DNA from 2 places in the Paenibacillus sp. FSL K6-1566 genome. Region 2 is predicted to be linked to the other one. Evidence: riboswitches for the same ligand, from Rfam matches in the RefSeq annotation. Region 2 holds a riboswitch; the other holds the start of a gene.

Evidence for each region. Region 2 has a riboswitch for cobalamin ahead of NST08_RS02905 (ribonucleoside-diphosphate reductase subunit alpha). Riboswitches for the same ligand answer to the same signal wherever they lie in the genome.
Region 1: linked by a shared signal. The riboswitch ahead of NST08_RS23340 (ABC transporter substrate-binding protein) and the one ahead of NST08_RS02905 (ribonucleoside-diphosphate reductase subunit alpha) in region 2 are both predicted to bind cobalamin.

Annotation. Positions count from the first base shown of each region.
Region 1 covers NZ_JBBOSR010000001.1:5,258,117-5,262,733, reverse strand. Annotated here, with positions in the region: gene cbiB (adenosylcobinamide-phosphate synthase CbiB) at 1-416, shown strand, start outside; gene NST08_RS23350 (histidine phosphatase family protein) at 413-1,396, shown strand; gene NST08_RS23345 (GNAT family N-acetyltransferase) at 1,448-1,966, opposite strand; cobalamin riboswitch at 2,136-2,347, shown strand; gene NST08_RS23340 (ABC transporter substrate-binding protein) at 2,761-3,771, shown strand; gene NST08_RS23335 (FecCD family ABC transporter permease) at 3,768-4,617, shown strand, end outside.
Region 2 covers NZ_JBBOSR010000001.1:660,311-664,927, reverse strand. Annotated here, with positions in the region: gene NST08_RS02920 (dihydrofolate reductase family protein) at 1-496, shown strand, start outside; tRNA gene NST08_RS02915 (tRNA-Thr) at 772-843, opposite strand; gene NST08_RS02910 (MTH1187 family thiamine-binding protein) at 957-1,262, opposite strand; cobalamin riboswitch at 1,618-1,857, shown strand; gene NST08_RS02905 (ribonucleoside-diphosphate reductase subunit alpha) at 2,053-4,386, shown strand.

The DNA of each region.
Region 1 (4,617 bases), 4.6 Mb from region 2:
AGAATGAGAAATACGAGCATCTTGGCTGGGCATCGGCCCGGCTGGATGATGTCGCCAACTGGATTCCCGCCCGGCTGACGGCGGGGCTGGTGGCGATCTCGGCCGCGATGTTCTCCTTGCCTTGGCAGAAGTCCATCGCTACCGTCCGAAGAGATGCAAGGAAACACCCGAGCCCAAACAGCGGATTTCCGGAATCGGCGGTGGCCGGTGCGCTCGGCATTCGCCTTGGCGGGGAAAATTCTTATCAAGGGATCGTCTCGTTCCGGGCGTATATGGGAGATCCGGAGCGGGCGCTGAATGCGGAGGACATCCGCATCACGACCCGGCTGCTCCTCGCGGCTTCGGTGATTTTTACCGTGATCGGCACCGCCGTATTGGCGATCGTTATCGCCGCAGGCGGGGGAGCATGGGTATGAGGGAGCCGAAGGAAATCGTAAATGCAAACGATGAGGACGTAGGACTGGATGCGATACAAAGCAATAAGGCAATTGACGCAAACGCCGCATTGGAAGCGATCGATGCGGATCAGGCTAAAGCCTTGAACAAAGCGAACGACGTGAATGAGGCGATAGACGCGATTGATGCAAAGGACGCAAAGGACGCAAAGGACGCAAAGGACGCAAAGGACGTGAAGAATGCACATCCTGCACACTTTGCATACCATGCGGAGGATAAGGGGGATATTCAGCTGCTTGAAAAAGATACGAGTCCGCTGCAGGTTGTCCTGCACCTGGTCCGCCACGGCGTTACGCGGTGGAATCAGGAGCGGCGGTACCTCGGCCATGAGGATCAGGGCGTGATATCCGCGGAGCTGGAACGGCTGGCCCCGCTGGCGCGGCGGCTCCAAGGCCTGCAATGGGCACGCATATACTGCAGCGACCTGCTCAGATGCAGGCAGACCCTTCGCTATTTGCTGACCGGTAACGGGGTTCAAAGTGCCGGTTTAAATGGTAATACGGAAGTTTTGCCAATTCCGGGAGCGGTGTATGACAGCAGGCTGCGCGAGCTTCATTTCGGCGAATGGGAGGGGAAAACCTACGAGGATTTGAAAGGAAATCCTTTATATCGCCGCTGGATTGAGGACCCGGCAGCTGTTACTCCGCCGGGCGGAGAGAGCTGGGAAGCCTTCGCGTCCAGGATTCAGCATTTTTTGGCGGGATTGCATCAAGATATGTGCCGCAGCTTTGAGAGGGACGAGGACGGTGAAGCCAGAGGACGGGATTCCCAAAGAATTCCCGACCTGCTGGTCGTCACGCATGGCGGCGTGATTCGCCAGATTGCGGCGGCTACGGTTCCGGATACCCCTTTTTGGAGCTTGCGCATCCTGCCGGGTGAGGAGCTTAGACTGAAGCTGGCTTGGAACGGACTGGGCTGGCAAGGCGAGATCATGAGCTGACAGCCCTGCCATACCCGTTGGCAAGGACCTTGGGCAATCCACAAGAAAGCATCAACGGATCTCCAGATCAAGATGCAAAATATGCTGGATGCCCTGCACGCCCATGACCCGGTATCCCCTGTCACGAAAGCCGGCTTGAAGATAGACGTGACGGGCATGCTCATTGCGGTCGTTTACCGCCAGGGCAATCTCGTTCACTCCCGGCAGTCGCGAGCGAATAAATTCGGGCAGCAGGCGCATGGCAGCCTGGCCGTAGCCCCGCCCCTGCTCCTTGTGATCAACGGATAGGGCGCGAAGGAGCACCGCGCTTTGGTTCGGCGTATAACGGGCGATACGTTCCCCGCGATCCAGGACGAAGAAGGCGACGGGCTTATCCGCCGCGAGCAGAACGACCGGCAGCTTGTCCTCCGTGGGCGGATAACCGTGCTTCTTCATCGCATCGTCCGGAAGCAAAGTGAATCTTCGCTGGTGCTCCGGGAGGGAGAATTGACTCAGCACGGGAAGATGCTCGGGTTCCAGAACGGTCAGACGAAGTCTCTCTGGCTTTTGGTTTGAAGGAATTTTCATCATGGATTCACTCCCCGTTTTCAAAAAGATGTGATTTCAGGCGAATAATGAACGATAACGAGAACTATCAGTACCATTATACTCGAAGAATGGGATAATCCTTTAGTTGTAAGGGCGGGGGTTATCCCCTATAATCGTGTTCAGAGAAATCCAGCTTGGCTATATAAGCATGATTCATATGATTTGCGAGGGTCCTGGACAGGCAGCCGGGTATTGACGGCCTGCCATTCGGGTTAATAGGGAAGCCGGTGCAAATCCGGCACGGTCCCGCCACTGTGAAGCAGGAGACTCCTCCTTAATGCCACTGGGCGCTGATGCGCTTGGGAAGGCGGAGAAGTCGTTAGGCCTGTAAGTCAGGAGACCTGCCCTCGGCAATGAATGACGGTCCTTCGAGGAGAGGATTACGTTCACTTGGACCCGTTTTGATCGCGGGAGCGGCAGGAGCTGTGGAGGTACAGCTTTCCGGCAATAAGCCGCTTTGTTGATGATCAATCTATATTCGCAGGTGTCCTGAAGCTGAAACGTAATCCCCGATTCCTTATTCGTCAAGGAGTCGGGGATTTTTGCTGGAGAACGAGAAGGCAATGCCGGCCTCCTGATTCCCGCTCCGGGGAAACACCGGTATTCCTCTTCCTAACGGATAGCAGGGGTACCCGGAGGTTTAGGTCCCGGCGGAACCAGCCGGCTCTCCTTATACATGCGAGGACAGTCGTTTTCATACCCGGTAAGGATCGGAATTGAAGTTGTGAAATATGCAGGCTAGGGTTCTCAATGATGACGTAGGGGGAAACAAGAAAATGAAAGCAATGTTGAAATCATGGTCCGTCTTGATCGTGGCGATGCTGATGGCGCTGTCGCTGATCGCCTGCGGAAACGCCGAGGATGCCGCGCCGAATAGTGCGCCTTCGGAAACGCCTGCCCAGCAGGAGAAGCCGGCTGAACAGCCTGCGGAGGAGCAGGGTGCGCTGAAGACGCAGTATCCACTCACCGTTAAGGATGCGACCGGAACGGAGGTCACCTTCGAGAAGGCGCCGACCCGTATCGTATCCCTGGCTCCGTCCGAGACGGAAAAGCTGTTTGCCCTCGGGCTGGACGAGGAAATCGTAGGTGTGTCCGATCTGGATGATTATCCGGAAGCCGCGAAATCCAAGCCGAAAATGGGAGGCTTCCAGGTGAATGAAGAGGCTGTAATCGCAGCCGAGGCCGATGTCGTGTTCAGCGCGTCGATGAATGCGGAAAACGCGGAGAAGCTCCGCGGGATGGGCGTGAAATTGTTCGTTAACGATCCGTCCACGATTGAAGAAGTCATGTCTTCCATTACGCTGGTCGGACAAATTACCGACCGTCAGGAGGAAGCGCAGACTGTGGTCGAGCAGATGCAGCAGGAGCTGGCAAGCGTTACGGAAGCGGTGAAATCCGTGAAGGAAGAGGACAAGAAGAAAGTGTACGTCGAGTTCTCGCCGGGCTGGACCGTCGGCAAAGGCGAGTTCATGGATGAGATGATCACGCTGGCCGGCGGCGTCAACGCAGCCGGGGATACAGAGGGCTGGTTCGAAATTAGCGAGGAGAACATTATTGCGGCGAATCCGGATGTCATTCTGTATTCGAGCAATGTTGTCGACGAAGCCACCAAGAAAACGCTGGACCAGATGATTAAAGAGCGCGACGGTTGGGATCAGATCGAAGCGATCAAGAACGACCGGGTCATTGCGATGGACGATAATCTGCTGAGCCGTCCGGGGCCGCGCGTCACGCAAGGTTTGATTGAAGTGGCCAAAGCCGTTTATCCGGAACTGATGACACCATGAGACAAAAACTGGCGGGTTACGGAACGGCCGGCATTGTCCTGCTGCTGTTGACTTTGATCGTCAGCCTCGGAATCGGCTCGGTCCACCTGCCTGTTAGCGAGATTGGAGCGATGCTGCTGCATCGGCTGCCTTGGCTCGGCGATGCGATCGTCCCGGGCTGGGAGGTATCCTCCGAGCAGATTTTAATGAAGGTGAGGCTCCCGCGCATTCTGCTGGGAATGCTGGTCGGCGCCTCGCTTGCGGTGGCAGGAGCGGCGTTTCAAGGCGTGCTGCGCAATCCGCTGGCTGATCCTTTTACGCTGGGCGTGTCTTCCGGAGCAGCGCTTGGAGCGGCGTCCCTCATTTTTTTCGGATTGGAGTATTCCTTTGCCGGAGGCTACACGCTGCCGCTGGTTGCCTTTCTGACCGGAGCGGGTACGCTGTGGGTCGTTCTGCTGCTGGCACGGGATCAGGGGAAGCTGCCGGTGCACGGACTCATTTTATCCGGGGTCGTAATGCAATCCTTTCTCGGCGCCGTCGTTTCCTTCTTAACGGTGATGTCCAAAGACACGGTGAACCAGATTCTGTTCTGGACGATGGGAAGCTTGAGCATGCGCGGATGGTCCTACGTGGCCATCCTTTTCCCGTATTTTGGGGTAGGGCTTATTTATTTGTGGAGCCGCTCGCGGGCTTTGAATCTGCTGTCGCTCGGCGAAAGGCAGGCTGCCCATATGGGACTGAACGTGGATCGGCTGAAGACCAGCGTTCTGGTCGTAGCTACGCTTCTTGCAGCCGCGGCCGTATCGGTCTCGGGCGTGATCGGATTTGTGGGACTGGTGGTGCCGCATATGATCCGACTCATGACGG
Region 2 (4,617 bases):
GGACGGGTTCGTCGACCACATGGCACTTCAGCGCGACCCCATGCTATTCCTTCATTTCATCGAAGACGTGCGCGGTCTGACGGGTATGCTGTACGGGCGCCGTATGTATGAGACTATGCGATATTGGGACGAAGACCCTTTTGAATGGGATGCGCAGGAACGGGAATACGCAGCTGCGTGGCAAAGCAAACCGAAGTGGGTGGTGTCGAGGACGTTAAAGTCCGTCGGACCGAACGCTTCTCTGATCGAGGGCGACCTCTCAGCGGCCATACGGGGGCTGAAGGCTCAGCATGAAGGGGACATTGAAGTTGCCGGGCCGGAGTTGGCGCACAGTCTAACGGAGCTCGGTCTCGTTGATGAGTATCGACTCTATCTCCATCCCGTCGTGCTGGGTCACGGCAAGCCGTTCTTCGCCGGACCGCGTCCGCCCCTGCGCCTCGTGGCAAGCGATCGCATTGGCGAGCAGGTGATCAGGTTGACCTACGTTCCAGTTTAGTTTTGCGGTTGGTCCAGCGACCTAAGGGGACGATAGTTCGATAAACAGCGGCGGTCTATGACTTTATTTTTTCATTCTTGGCTACCGCTGTTTAGGTTACTGTGTGTTAGTCTAGAACTTATTTTTCAAAAGGATATTGAATCCCTAATTGATGGCGAAAAACCCACTTCAATTGACTAAAAGGGTAGAAAAATGGTAAAAGATCGGCCAAAAACACGAAAAAGACGCCGTCTCCGAAAACTCGGAAAACCGCGCCGTTATTGACTTTCTAAGGATGCTGGTGAAGGGAATTGAACCCCCGACCTACGCATTACGAGTGCGTTGCTCTACCCCTGAGCTACACCAGCGAATTTGTTGAAGTTATCATTCGTTTTTGGAACAACAAAATATATTATATTCCTTCGGCGGGAAAATGCAAGCCCCTCATTAATGGAAAAAACACCCTATAGGAGGGGTTGCATTACCCGCCTAATTTCTCCTGCACCGATTGGATCTTCTGCTTGCTTGAGGATGCCCGGTCGCGCCGGTCGTCGATTTTGACAGAGGTGGATACCCGCTTGGCACCCGACAAGAACGGCGCCTCGTGCAACGCCTCGATCGCACGCCAAATCATAGGGAGCTCCCCTTCAATAATCGTGCTCATCGAAGTCAATTCGTACGTAATTCCCTCCTGTTGCTTCAATATACGCTGCATTTCCGCCACATATGAGCTTAAGCTGGTCGTTGCCGTTCCGATCGGAATGACCGTTACTTCTGCAATTGCCATCACAATAACCTCCCTCGAAGCATTCCATTCATCCACAACGTGGTTGAATCCGATATAGATATCATATCAATTCCGGGGCGTCTTTTCAAAATTTCGCAAAGTCGTCAACACACAATATCTTGTATGTCCAAGATCAAATTTTTATATGGGTCATACGATCCGTTGTCAAAACGCAACCGATGCGGAATCCGCGCAAAAACCGTCGCATTTGGTCACAATCCATGGAATCTTGAGCAGTTTTGACGGTTGGCCAACTAGCATATTACCTGTCCGTTTGCTATAATTCTCCTTGCGTTTATTTTTAAGAAATCGGTTTACAGATACAAGATATTGGGTTACATTAGATTAACGACAACCAAATATAGTGTATACAGGTGCCGCGCTAGCCTATCAGGCAGCCCGGCTTAATAGGGAAGCATGGTGAAAATCCATCACGGACCCGCCACTGTAAAGGCCTCGGGGCTGTTATGCATATGCATATGCAGCTGCCGGCAGTTTGGCAATACGTCACTGAAGTTCCCCGAAAGCGAACTTTGGGAAGACGCCGAATATGTACGGCCTAAGTCAGGAGACCTGCCTGTATACTTCAGACACCGACCTACGGGGTTATAGGGATGTGTTCGTGAAACTTGCGTCTGTACATAACATCATGCCCGAATATGGGCTTATGTCAGCTTTATTCAAACCATCCACAGCGCACGGACATTTTCAAGCCTGCCCTTAGGTTTTAGAAAATGTTTTTTTCATGTTCTTTTTTCAATTTCCCCCAAAGAAAGCGAGGATTTTTTGTATGCCCCAGCTCGTAGTTAAACCAAACAACCGTCAGCTTGCCTTTGATGAAATTCGCCTCTCCGTCTATGCCGACCGGATCCTGAAGGGATTGGACATGCTAGACAAGGAGCGCCTGCTTCGAGGCGTGAATTCCAAACTCCGCGGTGAGCAAGTTACCGGCGAGGAAATCAGCAATGCCTTTACGATGTCCGCGCTTGAGCTCGTATCCAAGGAAGAGCCTGACTGGAAATTTGCGGCGGCTCGTTCATTCCTGACATCTTTATATAAAAAAGCGGCCCACAACCGCCGCTACAAAGCCTATCCGGAAGAGCCTTACGGCGCTTTCTATCCGCTCATTACGGAGCTCGTCCAGAAGGGCATCTATCGTGAAGACCTTCTGACCTGCTACACGAAGGAGCAAATCGAGGAGCTTGGCGAGTGCATTGATCCAAGCCGCGACCTGCTGTTCGATTACATCGGTCTCTTGACGCTGGCCGAGCGTTACCTTGCAACGGATTTCGACGGGCGCGTGATGGAGCTCCCGCAGGAGCGCTACATGGTCATTGCCATGTTCCTCATGCACCAGGAGCCTGAAGACAAACGCCTCGAGCTTGTTAAGGAAGCGTACTGGGCAATGAGCAATCTGTACATGACGGCCGCAACGCCAACGATGTCCAACGCCGGCAAGAAGGTCGCAGGCCAGCTCTCCAGCTGCTTCATCGACACCGTTGACGATTCCCTGGAAGGCATCTTCGATTCCAACACCGACGTAGCCCGTCTTAGCAAAATGGGCGGCGGCATCGGCGTCTACCTCGGCAAGGTCCGCGCACGCGGCTCCGATATCCGCGGCCACAAGAACACCAGCTCCGGCGTCATCCCTTGGATCCGCCAGCTGAACAACACGGCGGTGAGCGTTGACCAGCTCGGCACACGCAAAGGCGCCATTGCGGTCTATCTGGACGTGTTCCACAAGGACATTTTGTCCTTCCTTGATCTGAAGCTGAACAACGGCGATGAGCGCATGAGAGCCCATGACGTGTTCCACGGCGTATGTCTGCCTGACCTGTTCATGGAGGCTGTTGAAGCCCGTGAAGAATGGAGCCTGTTCTGCCCGCATGAAGTGAAGAAGATCATGGGCTGGAAAGATGAGAACGGCCGCCCGCTCGGTCTTGAGGACTTCTACGATCAAACGCCGGGTCAAGGCGCGTTCCGCGAGAAATATGCGGAGGCCTTGGCGAATCCGAACCTGCCGCGCATTACCGTACAAGCGATCGATATTATGAAGCGGATCATGAAATCCCAGCTGGAGACCGGAACTCCGTACATGTTCTACCGCGATACGGTAAACCGTGCGAACCCGAACTCCGCACACGGCATGATCTACTCTTCGAACCTGTGCACGGAAATCATGCAGAACCAGTCGCCAACCGTGGTTGAGCAAGAAGAGCTCGTCACCAAAGACGGCCAAACCCGGATCGTGATTTCGAAAATCCCTGGCGATTTCGTTGTCTGCAACCTGAACTCCATTCACTTGGCGCGTGCAGTGCCTGCCGGCGTGTTGGAGCGGCTCGTACCGATCCAGGTTCGCATGCTGGACAACGTAATCGACATCAACAATATCGAAGTGCTGCAAGCTCAATATACGAACAGCCAGTACCGCGCTGTCGGACTCGGCACCTTCGGCCTGCATCATCTGCTGGCTCTCGAAGGCATCCGCTGGGAATCCGACGAAGCGGTTGAATACAATGATAATCTGTACGAACACATCAATTACCTGCTCGTGAAGTCCAGCATGGAGCTGGCCAAGGAAAAAGGCCACTATCCGAAATTCAAAGGCTCTGCCTGGGAAAGCGGCGAATACTTTACGTTCCGCGGTTACACCGACGGCGAGCATGAAGGCAAATTCGTAACGACCGAGCAGTGGCGCGAGCTGCAGAAGGAAGTTCAAGAAAATGGCGTCCGCAACGCGTGGATGTTCGCGATCGCACCGAACGGCTCCACGTCGATCATTGCCGGTTCTACGGCAAGCATCGACCCGCTGTATGAGCTGCTGTCTTATGAAGAAAAGACGACATATAAAGTAGCCAACCCGGCTCCGGATCTGTCTGAAAAAACAATCTGGTATTACAAAACAGCCTTCCTGATCGACCAGCATTGGTCCATTAAAATGGCTGCTGCCCGTCAACGTCATGTGGACCAGGCGCAAAGCTTCAACCTGTATGTTCGTCCTGACATCCGGGCATCGGAATTCCTGGACCTGCACCTGCATGCCTGGAAAGCCGGCATCAAGACAACGTACTATGTGCGCAGCCGTGCGCTGACGATTGAAGAATGCGAAAGCTGTGCTAGCTAACGAACCCACCCAAACCCTCCCTTCCAAGGGAGGGCCCCAAGGGCTCTGCCCTCTGGACACCCGCAAGCTTGTGAAATGAGACGGATGCGGCGCTTCTTCCAGGTACTTTGGTGCTAGGAGCGCTTTCTCCCTGCGGGAACGCTGGAATGTTGGTGCAGGGACGAATGATTTCATGCGTGCTTTGATGGTGCGACTTCCTGCAAGGATCGCTCTCCCTTTGGGATTCGCTGC